DNA from 2 places in the Bradyrhizobium ingae genome. Region 1 is predicted to be linked to the other one. Evidence: riboswitches for the same ligand, from Rfam matches in the RefSeq annotation. Region 1 holds a riboswitch; the other holds the start of a gene.
What was found. Region 1 has a riboswitch for cobalamin ahead of ACV1FX_RS01775 (TonB-dependent receptor). Riboswitches for the same ligand answer to the same signal wherever they lie in the genome.
Positions count from the first base shown of each region.

Region 2: linked by a shared signal. The riboswitch ahead of metE (5-methyltetrahydropteroyltriglutamate--homocysteine S-methyltransferase) and the one ahead of ACV1FX_RS01775 (TonB-dependent receptor) in region 1 are both predicted to bind cobalamin.

Region 1 covers NZ_JBVUBB010000001.1:375,218-381,977, forward strand. Annotated here, with positions in the region: gene ACV1FX_RS01760 (hypothetical protein) at 1-24, shown strand, start outside; gene ACV1FX_RS01765 (CbtB domain-containing protein) at 21-203, shown strand; gene ACV1FX_RS01770 (CbtA family protein) at 213-1,001, shown strand; gene ACV1FX_RS01775 (TonB-dependent receptor) at 1,038-3,467, opposite strand; cobalamin riboswitch at 3,593-3,801, opposite strand; gene ACV1FX_RS01780 (DUF4198 domain-containing protein) at 3,925-4,710, opposite strand; gene ACV1FX_RS01785 (TonB-dependent receptor) at 4,707-6,760, opposite strand, start outside.
Region 2 covers NZ_JBVUBB010000010.1:183,481-190,240, reverse strand. Annotated here, with positions in the region: gene ACV1FX_RS17720 (TauD/TfdA dioxygenase family protein) at 980-1,909, opposite strand; cobalamin riboswitch at 2,442-2,666, shown strand; gene metE (5-methyltetrahydropteroyltriglutamate--homocysteine S-methyltransferase) at 2,771-5,101, shown strand; gene ACV1FX_RS17710 (MFS transporter) at 5,419-6,760, opposite strand, start outside.

The DNA.
Region 1 (6,760 bases):
ATCGGATGTGGAGAACAGTCATGAGCCAATCCCAGGTAACGCATCTGCCGGTCGCAGCCGGACAGGTCGGGCGGCTTTCGCAGGCCCTGATGGCCATGGTGCTTGGCGTTTTCGTCATCGGCATGGTCGGCTTCTCGCACATCGACGTCGTTCACAATGCGGCGCACGACGTGCGCCATTCGAACGCCTTCCCCTGCCACTGACCGGGCGGCATGAGCACGTTTCGCTCGATCGTCTTCTCGTCGGTCATTGCCGGTTTCATCGTTGGTCTCATCGTCACGGTCGCCCAGCAGTTCGGCACCGTTCCCCTGATCCTGAAGGCCGAGGTCTTCGAGAAGGCCGCGGAATCCCATCAGCATGACGCTGCAGCGGCGCCACAGCCGGCTGCGGCCGGCCAAGACCATCCTGCCCATGACCATGCGGCGCATGACCATGGGGGCCAAGGACATGACGATCACGACCACGGAGCTTGGGAGCCGCGCGACGGGTTCGAGCGCAACGCCTATACGGCCGCCGCGAATGTGCTGAACGCGATCGGCTTTGCGCTGCTGCTCGCTGGCTTCTTTGCCGTGCGAAGCGGTGTGACCGGGGAAGGGGTGGCATGGCACGAGGGCCTGCTGTGGGGATTGGCCGGCTTCGTCGTCTTCACCATCGCCCCCGGTCTCGGCCTGCCGCCGGAATTGCCGGGCGTTCCGGCCGCGCCGTTGCTGTCGCGCCAGATCTGGTGGCTCGTCGCGGTGCTCGCGACGGCTTCCGGCCTCGCTCTGATCGTCTTCCGCCGTTCGATGCCGGCCGCCGTTGCAGGCGTGATCCTTCTCGCTCTGCCCCACCTGATCGGTGCGCCGGAGCTGGAACACGTCGAGACCAACGTGCCATCCTCGCTGTCGCACCAGTTCGTGGTCGCGGTCACCGTGACCAGCCTGATCTTCTGGACTCTACTCGGCGCGGCAACCAGCATCGCTTTTGCCCGATTCGACGCGGGCGCAGACCGGCCGGGCTGACGATCTGTCCCGCACCTCAAAGCGTGCGGATGCGTCTTACCACTTGAACGAAGCCGCCACCTCATAGCTGCGTGGCGCGCCCAGGATAATCTGATCGGTATAACCGGGATCCCCCCACGCCGCGTAGAGCTTGTTCGTCAGGTTTCTCACGCGGAAGCTGATCCGCGTCCGGTCGACGGTCGAGAAATAGGACTTCGGGATATCGACGAAGGCAAAGGCATCGAAGGTCGTATAGGCGTTCATGACGACCAGATTGTCCTGGAAATTGAAACGGTCGCCGACGTGGCGCATGGACGCACCGATCTCGACCGGCAAAGCCGTCTCGAATCGGTAGGACGCACCGGCGTTGGCGACGAAGTTCGGGACATTGGGCGGCGTATTGCCGGAGTAGGACTGGAAGACTCCGTTGCCGTCGACATAGCTGAAGTCGACGAAGCGCGACTGCACGAAGGCGACATTGCCCCACAGCTTCAGCCCGCCGAACGGATTGGTCGCGGCCGCGAGCTCAATGCCCTTGGAGGCAATCTTGCCGGCAACGTTGAAGACGATGCCGCTTTCGGGAACGTAGACGTTCTTGCGCTCGATATCGAATACGGACGCTGTGAACTCGGTTCGCTTGTCTTGCGATTGCACCTTCACGCCGGTCTCGTAGGTCCGCGACGTCGTTAGCAGCAACGGCACTGAAGGCGCGAGGATGAAGATGTTCGCGACCGTCGGATCGGCTGCGGTCGCATACTGGCTGTACAGCATTACGCCCGGCGCGATGTCCCAGGTGTAGCCGATGCGGCCGGTGATAGGATTGAAAGTGGTCGAGAACGGATAGCCCTTGGCAGATTCCAGCACGCCATCAGGGTCGAAGCGCGTGCGGTCCAGCTTGATGTCCTCGAAGCGGATACCGCCGATCAGCGCGAAGGTCGAGGTCAGCTTGATCCGGTCCTCGAACGACAGCGACGCGGTGTTGACACGGGTGTAGATCTTCTCGTCGGTGCGCGAGCCATAGAGCCCACGGTCCGGGTTGAGCAGGTCGACGTAATCGTTTCCGAACAGCGTGTCCTGCGAGACGTTGAACTGGTTGTTGCTCGCCATGACGGTGGCGACGAAGCGGTTGTCCAGACCACCGATGTTGGAGTTGACGGTGAGGTCGGTGATGTTGCCGTAGAGCCGCTGCGCGTGATCGAGCGCCAGGCGCTCACGATAGATGCTCTGCGCGCCGGCAAAACCGCCAACGGTCTGGTCAAATGACGAGATTTCGTTATTGAACCAGTGCCTGTGGGCGTCATAGCCGTAAACCTGGCTCTTCAGCGAGACGTTGTTGGTGATGTCCCACTGGAAGCCGCTGCGCAGCCACAGCTCGCTGGCGCCGCTGTGATTGTCGAGCACGTTGTAGTTCGTGGTCAGCGTGCGCGCATCGATCGTGACCGGGACCGGCGTGCCGCCGCCAAGGTAATAGTTGCTCCAGACCCCGGAGACGATGCCCGTCGTTGGCACGATGCCTGGTGCATTCGCCGGCACCAGCGGCGTCCCCCAGTAGAAGCGGTCATTATCCTGTCGGTATTCGGCCGCGCCCCAGATCTTCAGGCTGTCGTTGACACGATAGTTCAACTGGCCGGAGACATTGCTCAGCTTGGAATAGGTGTCGTCGATGAAACCCTTGTCGTTGAAATGGCTGATGTCGAAGCGATAGTCGAGGCCGTCGATCAACGTGCTGCCGCCCGACCCGTATCCGGCGCGGTAGCCGTTGAAGGAATCGTAGGAGGTGAAGGCTTCGTTGACGATCGGACCTGTGTGCGGCGCCTTGTTGACGTAATTGATGGCGCCGCCAGTCGCGCCGAGACCCGCCACCAGCGAGTCTGGTCCCTTGATGATCTCGACCTGCTGCAAGCTGGCCACGTCCATCGGACGGCCGGTCATGGTCGACGGCCCGATCGGGATGCCGTTGTAGAGGGTGCTGATCTGGTCGCCGGTAAAGCCGCGCATCGAGAAGATGGCGGGCGCGCCCGGCGCATCGCCGCCGATCACGCCGACCGCCACTTTGGCAACTTCGGTCGTCGTCCTGATGCCCTGATCCTGCATAGTCTGCTGGCTGATCACCTCGACGGTCGCCGGCATTTCACGCGCGGTGATGCCGAGCCGCGAACTGACGTCGGTGACGGCGGCCGTGTTCAATGGCGTTTCGACCGGGGCGCTCGCGCTCGAGACGATCGGGCGCGCAACGACGGAAGTGGCCGGCTTGCGGCCTGTGGTCCGACGTGCCGTGCGAGGCTTCTGATTGCCGGGGCTGACGGCTGGCGCAGGCTTTGGAGTAGATGGAGAGACGGTGACGGGACCGATCTCGACAGGCGGCTTGTTCTGGGCCGCGCTCTGCGCGATCGCCGCTGATGACAGCGATACCGAAGAGAGCAGGGAAATCAGGAAAACACGCGAAAACCCTGGCGTAACGCCGGACCGAAAATGAAAATGTTGCACAACAATGCTCTGCGGCGATGCAAACAAACTGTCACCGCGGTTGCCTTAGTCATCTGCCTTCGCCCCAGGCACAGATGTTTCGGCTGCTGGTTCGACACCGGGACACCCCGCCCGATGCGTTCGCGCGTGACTCATGGCTGGCAGCAGGTTTCCTGGCTCGCGGGTTATCGCGTTCGACCGCCTTCCCAGAGGCCCAATTCGGGGCTCCAGTGGTACGTTTGGTCGTCGGCTATCCGCCTACAGTTGCGGGGGCAGCCGCGGAATTGCCCGCTGTAACGGACGCACCGCATTCCCTTTGGTAGCCCTTGCGGGCACTACCGCTTATAAAAATGGCATCCGGCGCTAAGAGCGTCAATATTCGCGTAGTCGGTTCGACCGGCCGGTACTTCGATCGTTGCGAAGTGTGACTGTTTTGCCCCGACTGTAGGAGGAGATCCTCCATGCTCTTTAGAACGGTCTAGCGTTGCTTGGCTAACACATTGAACCACAGCGTCGCGTTGTAGAGATCGGCGGTTGCCTGATCCGGAGTAGCGGATGGCGCGGCGCGATGATCGATCACGAGGAGGTGGGGACCGGGCTTGACGATCGGAATCCCGGCGATGCCGTCAGAATCGGTCTTGAATTTCGGGATGTCCTTCTCCGGGATCGCCGTCTTGCCGTCGCCACTTTCGACCTCGGCGTCGGACTGCGGTTTGCCACGAAACAGCACCTTGATCCTGAGCGTTTCGCCCGGCTTGGTCTTGGCGGGATCGGACAACGGCACGAGTTCGAGATCGTGTCCGAGCACCTCCTGCCACGGCGCGTCGGCCCCCGTGATCGCCTTGGCGAACTTTCCCGACCAGAAGCTCTCGACCGCATCAGGCATCAGCCGCCGCGTCGCGTTGCGATAGAGGCCGTCCTTCGTCTTGATCCAGAAGCCGTTGTCATAGCGCGCCGCGAGCAGCGTGTGTCCGGCATCGTCGAACGGTTTTGATCTGGCAATCTGAACGCCGTTCTCCGAGGCGGCCGCAAGGCCGTCGAGCAGCGAGTTGCGTGCTTTCGACGTGATCGCGAACAGGTCCACCACCTTGTCGGCGAAGGCGGGGGGCCGGTCGTCGGGATGACCGTAGTTGACGACGGCACGGCGCGCGTTCGCCGGCCCGGACAGCGTGATCCAGACGTCATGTGCAGTCGACGGAGCGGCCGAGCAGAGCGTTAACGCAGCCGAGAGCAGCAGAGATTGAATGGAACGGGAAGAGATCATTTGGTCACCAGTTTTGGCGCCGCCGCGGCCACCACTGTCGGGAAGCGATAGCTCACGCCCGCGAGGACAGCGAGGGTCGGCTGGGCGCTGACGAAGATGTCGGATGAATTGGCGTTGACCGGGTTGCCGAAATTGATCGCGATCTCGCTGACCCGATCACCCGGATACCAGGTTGCCTGTGTGAATGCGGTCCACCCCTCAGGCCAGGAATAGGCGATCTTTCCGGTCACGCGCGAGTACGGCGAGGTCGTGATGAGGCCGTCCTGGGTCAGGTTCTTTTTGCCGACGAAGGTCACATAGGCCGAGCCGGACAGTACCTGCGCATTGACGGTCGCAACGTTGAAGTCGACGCCGACATTGGCGACATAGTTCGGCACGTTCGGCACGAAATAGGACGGCGCCGCATCGACGAGGCGCGCCGTTATGCCGGTATAGTTGGCGAACAGGGACACATTGTTGACGGGCTCCTGGATCACGAACCAGCGTGCATCGACATCGTATCCGTTGCGCTGAGCCTTGCCCAGGAACGTAACCGGCAGGCCGGCATCGGCTTGAAACGCCTCGTTCGCGGAGTCGGTCGTCCAATAGCTTGCCAAAAATCTGACGCGATCGAAGGTGAGCTGGAACCCGCCTTCGCGACTGACGATCTTGAACGGCTGAATGCCGGGATTGCCGATAAGCTCCGCGGGCACGTCGACGCTGCGGAAGCCCTGGCCATAATTGGCAAACAGCTCGAGCCATCTTACCGGCGTGATCGCGACGCCGACCTTCGGGCTCGTAACGCCGTTCGAGATGTTTGGCGTCCCGCCGAGCGTGATGCGGTCGTTGATATCGTAGTAAAACTGGTCGTAGCGTGTGCCCGCCGTGAACTTGAGCCAGGGGAGCGGTTTGACCTGGACCTGTCCAAAGCCGGCGACGTTGGTCTGGGTCAACCCGACATTGACCACGGCCGGCCCGGTCACGGCACGCGCGGTCGTCGGAGCCTGGAACGCCTCGATGAAGTCGGTGCGCCAGTTGCTGCCGAGCAGGACCTGCACCGGGATGTCGTCGCCGATGGCGCCGGTCCAGACCTTGCTCACGCGGCCGCCGACCATCGTGCGGTCTTCGTGCTGCACGCGCTGGCCACCGCCGAAATCGGCGAAACGGTTCGAAAACTGGTGGCTGACGTACAACGTCCCCTTCAGTTCCTGGTCCTGGGCGCCCGAACTGTAGTTGGTGACGAAGTTCTCGAGTTGCTTGTTGCCGCCGTCGGTCGGATTGGTGGCTGAGCGCTCGGAGATCGCGCCTGCGGCGATCGCATCGCGATTTGCATAGCCGGGCGAGCCGTATTCCGTGCCATAGGCCTGCGCGCGGAACGAGATGGTCGCACCGTCAGGCAAGATCGTCGTGACCTTGTTGAACGAATTGTAGCGATTGATGAAGCTATTTTCGCGATAGCCGTCGGTGTGATAGCCCTCCTGCGCCAGATAAGGCAGCCACGCACCTTGCGTCGTACTGTAGGTGGCGACGCCCCGCGCGGTGCCTTGCGTGCCGCCGGAGACGCCGACGCTCGCGAAGGGCTCGGCCTGCTTGGTCGTGATGTTGACCGAGCCGCCCATGTTGGAATCGCCGTATTCGACCGAGAACGGTCCGCGCACGATCTCGATGCTCTTCACCGTCTCGGGGAAAAGCACGTTGAGGTCGGCGTAGTTCGGCGTGTGCAGCGAGGAGACCTCGTTGAGCGGGACGCCGTCGATGAAATAGGCGATGTCGCGGCCATGCTCGGCGTCGGTGTAGCCGCGTAGCGAGAGGCCATAGCCGATGCCGCCTTGGCCGTAGTTGGACACGTTGAAACCGGGGAGCGGGCGGAACAGGTCGCCATAGGTCGCGACCGCCAGCCGGCTGATGGCCGGCGCGTCCAATACGGTCACCGCAGCGGGGAGGGCTGTCACGGCGCTCGACACGTCGCCGCGGCTTGCCGTCGCGCCTGCGCCGATGGAAAGCCCAAGCGCGGGCTGCTGGGAGGATGCCCGCGCAACGGGCCTGTTCTGCGCACGGCGCGCGGTGCTCG
Region 2 (6,760 bases), on a different contig from region 1:
CACCTGAGTTCTCGACGATCGCACAAGACAGCTTGCTCTCGACTTCCATGAAACGAGAGAGATTGCAGTAGAAGTAGACCCCATGGCTGCAGATGACGAGGCAGCAGATTCATCAGGCCCGTCGTTGTTGCGGCCAGATCCATATCGCATCCCGACGTCCTTGACGTGAGGGGCACCACTCTCGTTGACGCACGATTGCCATGTGCCCGCCGGCTGCATCAATTGCCAAAGTTGGTAGGTGACCGGGGCTTAGGCGCTGCTTATCGATTCGCGTGCTCAATTTCCAACGGACAGCGCGTTCGATTGAATACTCGCTTCTCCAGGGCATTCCGCTCCGAGAGGTGGATGTAAAAACCATTTCAGGACGCTGGCTCGTTACGGACACTGAGACGCGCAAAGCACGCTCTTGGCATGGTCGCCACGAAGTCGTCGGATCGCCCGCTGGAAGAGGTTGGCTTTCCCGCTCATAGCGTGCTTCGCAAAGACATGGGATCGACCACCGCGGAAGCGCTTGCAGAGCGGCAAGCCGGTTTTGCTGACGCGCAATAAGTTCGCGCGGATAGACGACACACATTCAATCTACTGAACCGCTCTGGATTGGACGGCATTCGAGCTTCGCCCAAGACCAACGAAACGTGCTGACTCTGGTTCAGAAGGCGCGGCGGCTCGGCAAGTGTCGAGGCCAATACGCGGAAGAAAACCGATCGAGAGACGCGCATGAACCTAAAGGAGGACATTCTTTCGAATGAAGAGCGCCTGTGCTGACGCGGCAAAACCAACGTTCTTGCGGTTCATTCATTGCAGGTCTACGCAGCTCCATCAACCCGATGCGACCTCTCCGGGAATCCATGCCGCTCTTGGGTTAAGAGCTGGCACGATGGCTTTCAATGACATCGTTGAGCTGCCGATGCTGCATACAGGGATGGGTGACAAAGGCAGAGTTTGCATCGGCCGGACCCCGGTCAGTCCTGTGAACCGGCTAGGCGACCTTCGCGGCCGGCTCTTTTGCTGTCTTGATGCGCGTTACGCTGCTCTGACCATCGACGCTGACGGGTACCTCGCCAGCGACGGTGGCGCGACGAACGACCCGATGCTGATCGCCGTAATCGTTCACCGCGTAGTGTTGTGTGGCGCGATTGTCCCACATCGCCACATCACCTTCCTTCCAACTCCAGCGCACGGTGTTTTCGAGCGCAATGATATGAGACTGAAACAGATCAAACAGCTTCTGGCCGTCGTATTTCGGGATGCCAACAAAACGTTGCACCAGGGCGCCGAGGAGCAGCGTGCGTTCGCCGGTCTCGGGGTGGACGCGCACGACTGGATGTTCAGTCTGATAGATCGTTTTGGTGAAGACTTCGTCCAAGTGCTTCTTGTCGAGCTCGCTGGCGCGGGGCATTATTGCGTAGTCGAAGGCGTTGCTGTGAACGGCCCAGAGCTTGTCCGCAAGCCGTTGCAGCGGCGGTGCCAGGTCGAGGTAGGCTGTGACGGTGTTTGACCAGACCGTATCGCCACCGAACGGTGGCATCACAACGCCTCGCAGCACCGCGATCTTAGGGTAGCCATCGACGAAGGTCCCATCGGTGTGCCACAGGTCGGCCCGGCTGCCGGCGCGGACCGAATCAAGCTCGATAATCGACGCCGTCCCCTTAATGGCACCGAGCGTCGGATGACATGCCGGACTTCCGAAACGAAGAGCAAAGCGCTCCTGCTCGGCGTCGTCGAGATGACCCTGGTCGCGAAAGAAGATCACCTTGTTCTCGAGCAGCAGCTCGTTGATTGCGGCGATCGTCTGGTCCGGTAGATCGCCCGACAGCTTGATGTTTCGGATTTCCGCTCCGATGCGCGCGGCGCGTTTGACGATGTCGGCGCGAGGAATGACATTATCCGACAAGCCCGTTGCAATCATAGCGGCACTCTCCAAATTCGCGGCTTGTTCGCCAGACCAGCTGTTCGACTGCGATAGGGGCTGTCGAACGCCAAATTGCTGGACCGCATAGCGGGTTCCGTCAAACTCCACGGTGACGGCGACGAGCCACCCTCGTGCGCTCTTAACGGGGTCTGCGACAGGTGAGGTGTGGCCTATGTGACGATCTTTCATCCCATGATTGACCGATCTGCCGGTTCGATCAATTGCTAACATTGGTAGTTGACCGGGGCACAAAGGTTTAGACTTCGCTGGACGATCGATGCAGAAATTGCCGCTCAGTGCCGAACGAACAAGAAACTCATGGAACGACATGAGAACGCTTGAGATCGGAAGGACAGGGCTGCCAAGCCGATCGACAACAATGGCCGTCAGGGGCGCTGGTCAAAATTTGATTTTGCACCCCATCGTCAAGCTGTTCGTTTATGACCTCCATTGTTGAGGCCGTATTCGCGGCAGCATGCCGCAGAAAAGGTGGTCCTCCTTCGAGGTTGACGTACCGCCCCGGTTGCAGATAAATCGAAGGCGTCGAGGTTCTCCAGGTCTCGCTCGATCTGGAGCTAAGAGGGAAGCCGGTGCGCTCACGATCCGTTCAGGATTGAAGTAATGCCGGCGCTGCCCCCGCAACTGTAAGCGGCGAGTCCGCATCCATACGTGTCACTGAAGCAGATGCTTCGGGAAGGCCGGATGCAGACGATGACCCGCGAGCCAGGAGACCTGCCCCGACAACATAAACGTCCACGGGCGGGGTGTCCGGTGGTACGCCAAGCAGCAGGCGCTTTCGCGGCCCCTCCTGCCCGCGTCCGCCATGGCCTTTGCCCCCACCATAATGGGGTTAAAGCTATGTCTCTTCTCTCACTTCCTGTCGCAACTCTCGGCACGCCACGTATCGGGCCACGCCGCGATCTCAAATTGGCACTCGAAGGCTACTGGGCCGGCAAGATCAGCAGCCGGCAGCTTCTTGAAGCTGCGGCCGGTCTTCGTGTCGCCAACTGGGCGCGCCAGCACTCGCTTGGCGTCACCGTCATCCCCTCGAATGACTTTTCACTCTATGATCAGGTTCTCGATACGAGCGTCATGGTGGGCGCCATTCCCGAGGCGTATGGCTGGGAGGCAGGTCCGGTCCCGCTGAAGACCTATTTCGCCATGGCGCGCGGCTCTCAAGGCGGGGAGCATGAAGCAAGTAGCAGTCACCCCCATGACGCCGGCGGGTCCGCCGCGCAGGAGATGACCAAGTGGTTCGATACCAACTACCATTACATGGTGCCCGAATTCCATAAAGGTCAGACCTTCAGGCTCTCATCCCGAAAGCCGATCGAGGAATATGAGGAGGCGAAAGCCCTTGGCTATCAAACGCGTCCGGTTCTGGTAGGACCGGTCACCTTCCTGAAGCTCGGCAAGAGCGCTGATCTGGCGTTTGATCCGATCTCGCTGCTCGATAGTCTCCTGCCAGTCTATGTCGAGGTTCTCAAGGAGCTGGCGAAACGCGGAGCCGAGTGGGTTCAGCTTGACGAGCCGTGTCTGGTGCTTGATCTCGACGAGACCACGCGGAATGCGCTTCAGCGGGCTTATGGGTGTCTTGCCAAGGAAGTGCCTGACATCAAGATCATGCTGGCCACCTATTTCGGGGCGATCGGCGACAACCTGGCGACCGCTCTGGAGCTGCCTGTGGCCGGACTGCACGTCGATCTTATCCGCGCTCCCCAACAATTGAGCCAGATTGAATGCGGCGCCCGCGCGGACCTCGTGGTTTCGCTCGGCGTCATCGATGGCCGCAACGTGTGGCGTTCTGACCTATCGGCACTGATCGAGCGGTTCAAACCCGTCATTGCAAAGTTCGGCAGGGATCGCGTGCAGCTCGCGCCCTCCTGCTCGCTCCTGCATGTCCCAATCGATCTTGAGCTCGAGACCGATCTCGATCCGGACGTGAAGAGCTGGCTTGCCTTCTCGGTGCAGAAGATCGGCGAGCTCACGGTCCTTGCGAAGGCGCTCGCAGGCGAGGCGAGTGTCGCAGCCGCGCTGACCGCATCCGATCTTGTGGCGACGGCGCGCGAGACCTCCCCGAAAATCCACGACGCGATCGTTGCACAGAGAATGGCGGCGATCGACGACGCCATGCGCCGCCGCACCAGCGCCTTTGCCAACCGCGCAGAGGTCCAACGCAAGCGTTTTGGTCTGCCGGCCTTTCCGACGACGACGATCGGCTCGTTCCCGCAGACCGCCGACGTTCGCAACGCTCGCGCTGCTCATGCCAAGGGCAAACTGACGGACGCGCAATACGAGCAATTCCTCAAGGCGGAGACGGCCCGTACGGTGCAGTGGCAGGAAGACATCGGCCTCGACGTGCTTGTGCATGGCGAATTCGAGCGCAACGACATGGTGCAGTACTTCGGCGAGCAGCTCTCCGGCTTCGTGTTCACCCAACACGGCTGGGTGCAGTCCTACGGCTCGCGTTACGTCCGCCCGCCGGTTCTGTTCGGCGATGTCTCGCGACCGAAGCCCATGACTGTCGAATGGTGGCGCTACGCGCAATCGCTGACCAAGAAACCGATGAAAGCAATGCTCACCGGGCCGGTGACGATCCTGAACTGGTCATTCGTCCGCGATGACCTACCGCGCAGCGAGACCTGCCGCCAGATCGCGCTTGCGATCCGCGACGAGGTCGGCGACCTCGAAAAGGCCGGCGCGACCATGATCCAGATCGACGAGGCAGCGCTACGCGAAGGCTTGCCGCTGCGCCGATCCGACAGGAAGGCCTATCTCGACTGGGCAGTGGAAAGCTTCCACATCTGCTCCTGCGGCGTCGCAGATGCGACGCAGATCCACACCCACATGTGCTATTCGGAGTTCAACGCCATCATCGATGCAATCGCCGCGATGGACGCAGATGTCATCTCGATCGAGACGTCGCGTTCGAAGATGGAGCTGCTCGATGCGTTCACGGCCTTCAAATACCCGAACGACATCGGCCCCGGCGTCTATGACATCCACTCCCCGCGCGTTCCCGAAGCCACTGAGATCGGAGATCTCATCGCCTTGGCCCGCCAACGTCTGTCGGACTCGCAGCTCTGGATCAATCCTGATTGCGGCCTGAAGACCCGCAAATGGGAGGAGGTCCGTCCGGCGCTCGCCAACATGGTCGCGGCGGCGCGCGAACTTCGCAAGGCGTCTTGATGCAAGCGCGAGCTCGGTAGTTAGAGTTGCGTTCATTTGGCGGAATGCCGATCCGTTTCTGGATCAAATGCACTCGTTTCAATGGAGGAACTCCGACAACTCGCATTTCCGCTGAGTGAGCCGGTCGCGCCCGTTGCAGCCTCGCTGGGTCGCTTGGCAGCGAGATGCGCGGGCGCGGCCAATTGCATCTGCCAGGATCCCGGTGAGGACTGTTTCAGACGACGTGAGAAGCAGCAGCGATTTCCAATCGGTCGTTCAGCAGGCGCTACGCTGCGGCTTAACGATTGGTTGGAGCGGCCTCTACTCAGGCGGCCCGCTCAGAAAGGAAAGTCATCACCATACGTAACCACCGGTCTAAGGCTGCTGGCGATGCCGGTTGCAACAACCAGGATGAATGCCATTGCTATCATACCGATATCAAAGGATCCCGTCGCATCCTTAAGAACGCCAACCATGTACGGGCCGACGAAGGCGCCAAAGGCACCGATAGAATTGATGAATGCGATGCCTCCGGCAGCAGCAGCGCCGATAAGGAAACTCTGCGGCATCGTGTAGAGGATTGTCCGCGCGGAGATCGTGCCGATCAGAGCAAGCGTCATGCATGTGAGCGCCGACACGAGCGAGGTGAGCATCACCGAAACGACAAGTCCGGTCGCGCCAAGCATCAATGCGGCGATCAGGTTGTAGATCCTGTACCCCTTACGATCGACACGTCGCGCCCAGTACAACATGCCTATCGTGACAAAGAGATAGGGCACGGCCGAGAGCCAACCGACCTGCGTGTTGTTCAAGTTGTGGCTCTTTAGCATCAGGGGGAGCCAGACGCCGATCCCATAAGAACCGATCGTGAATGCGAAAGTGACGCTCGTCAACTTGAGTACGCGGACGTCCTTCATCGCGGCCCAGAGATCCTTCTTGACCTTCTTGACCTTCTTGACCTTCTTGACCTTCTTGACCTTCTTGTCCTTCTCCCTTGCGAGCTCGTTCAGCAACGCATCACGCTCGGTGGGCGTCAGCCACGAGGCCTTGTCCGGCGTGTCGGCAAGCAGGACGAGGCATAGAACCCCGAGCAGGCAGGCCGGTAGGCCTTCGATCAAAAACATCCACTGCCAGCCGGCCAGTCTCCACACCCCGTCCATTTGTAATAGCCAAGCCGAGACTGGATTGCCGATCAACGCGGACAGCGGTGTTGCAGCCATGAACCAGGCAAGAACGCCCGTTCGGGTTCGCGCCGGAAACCAAATTGAGATGTACCAAATGGCGCCGGGGAAGAAGCCTGCTTCAAACACACCCAGAAGGAAGCGGATCACGTAGAAACTGTATGGTCCAACGGCGAACGCCGTCGCCGCGGCTGCAAGGCCCCAGGTCACCATGATGCGGGCGAGCCAGCGGCGCGCGCCGAAACGATACATCATCATGTTGCTGGGAACTTCCAGCATGCAGTAACCAAAGAAGAGGATCCCCGCGCCCCAGCCGAATTGCGAGGCGCTCAAGCCAATGGCTTCGTTCATCTGCAGTGCAGCGATGCCGACGCTTGTCCGGTCAAGGTTGTTGAAGAGATAGGCAAGACCCAAAAGTGGCACCAGCCGCCGCGTGTTTTTGGCAACAGCGCTCGCGACCAGGTTAGAGCTCGCCTCATGGTTGGCATGACATTGGGCA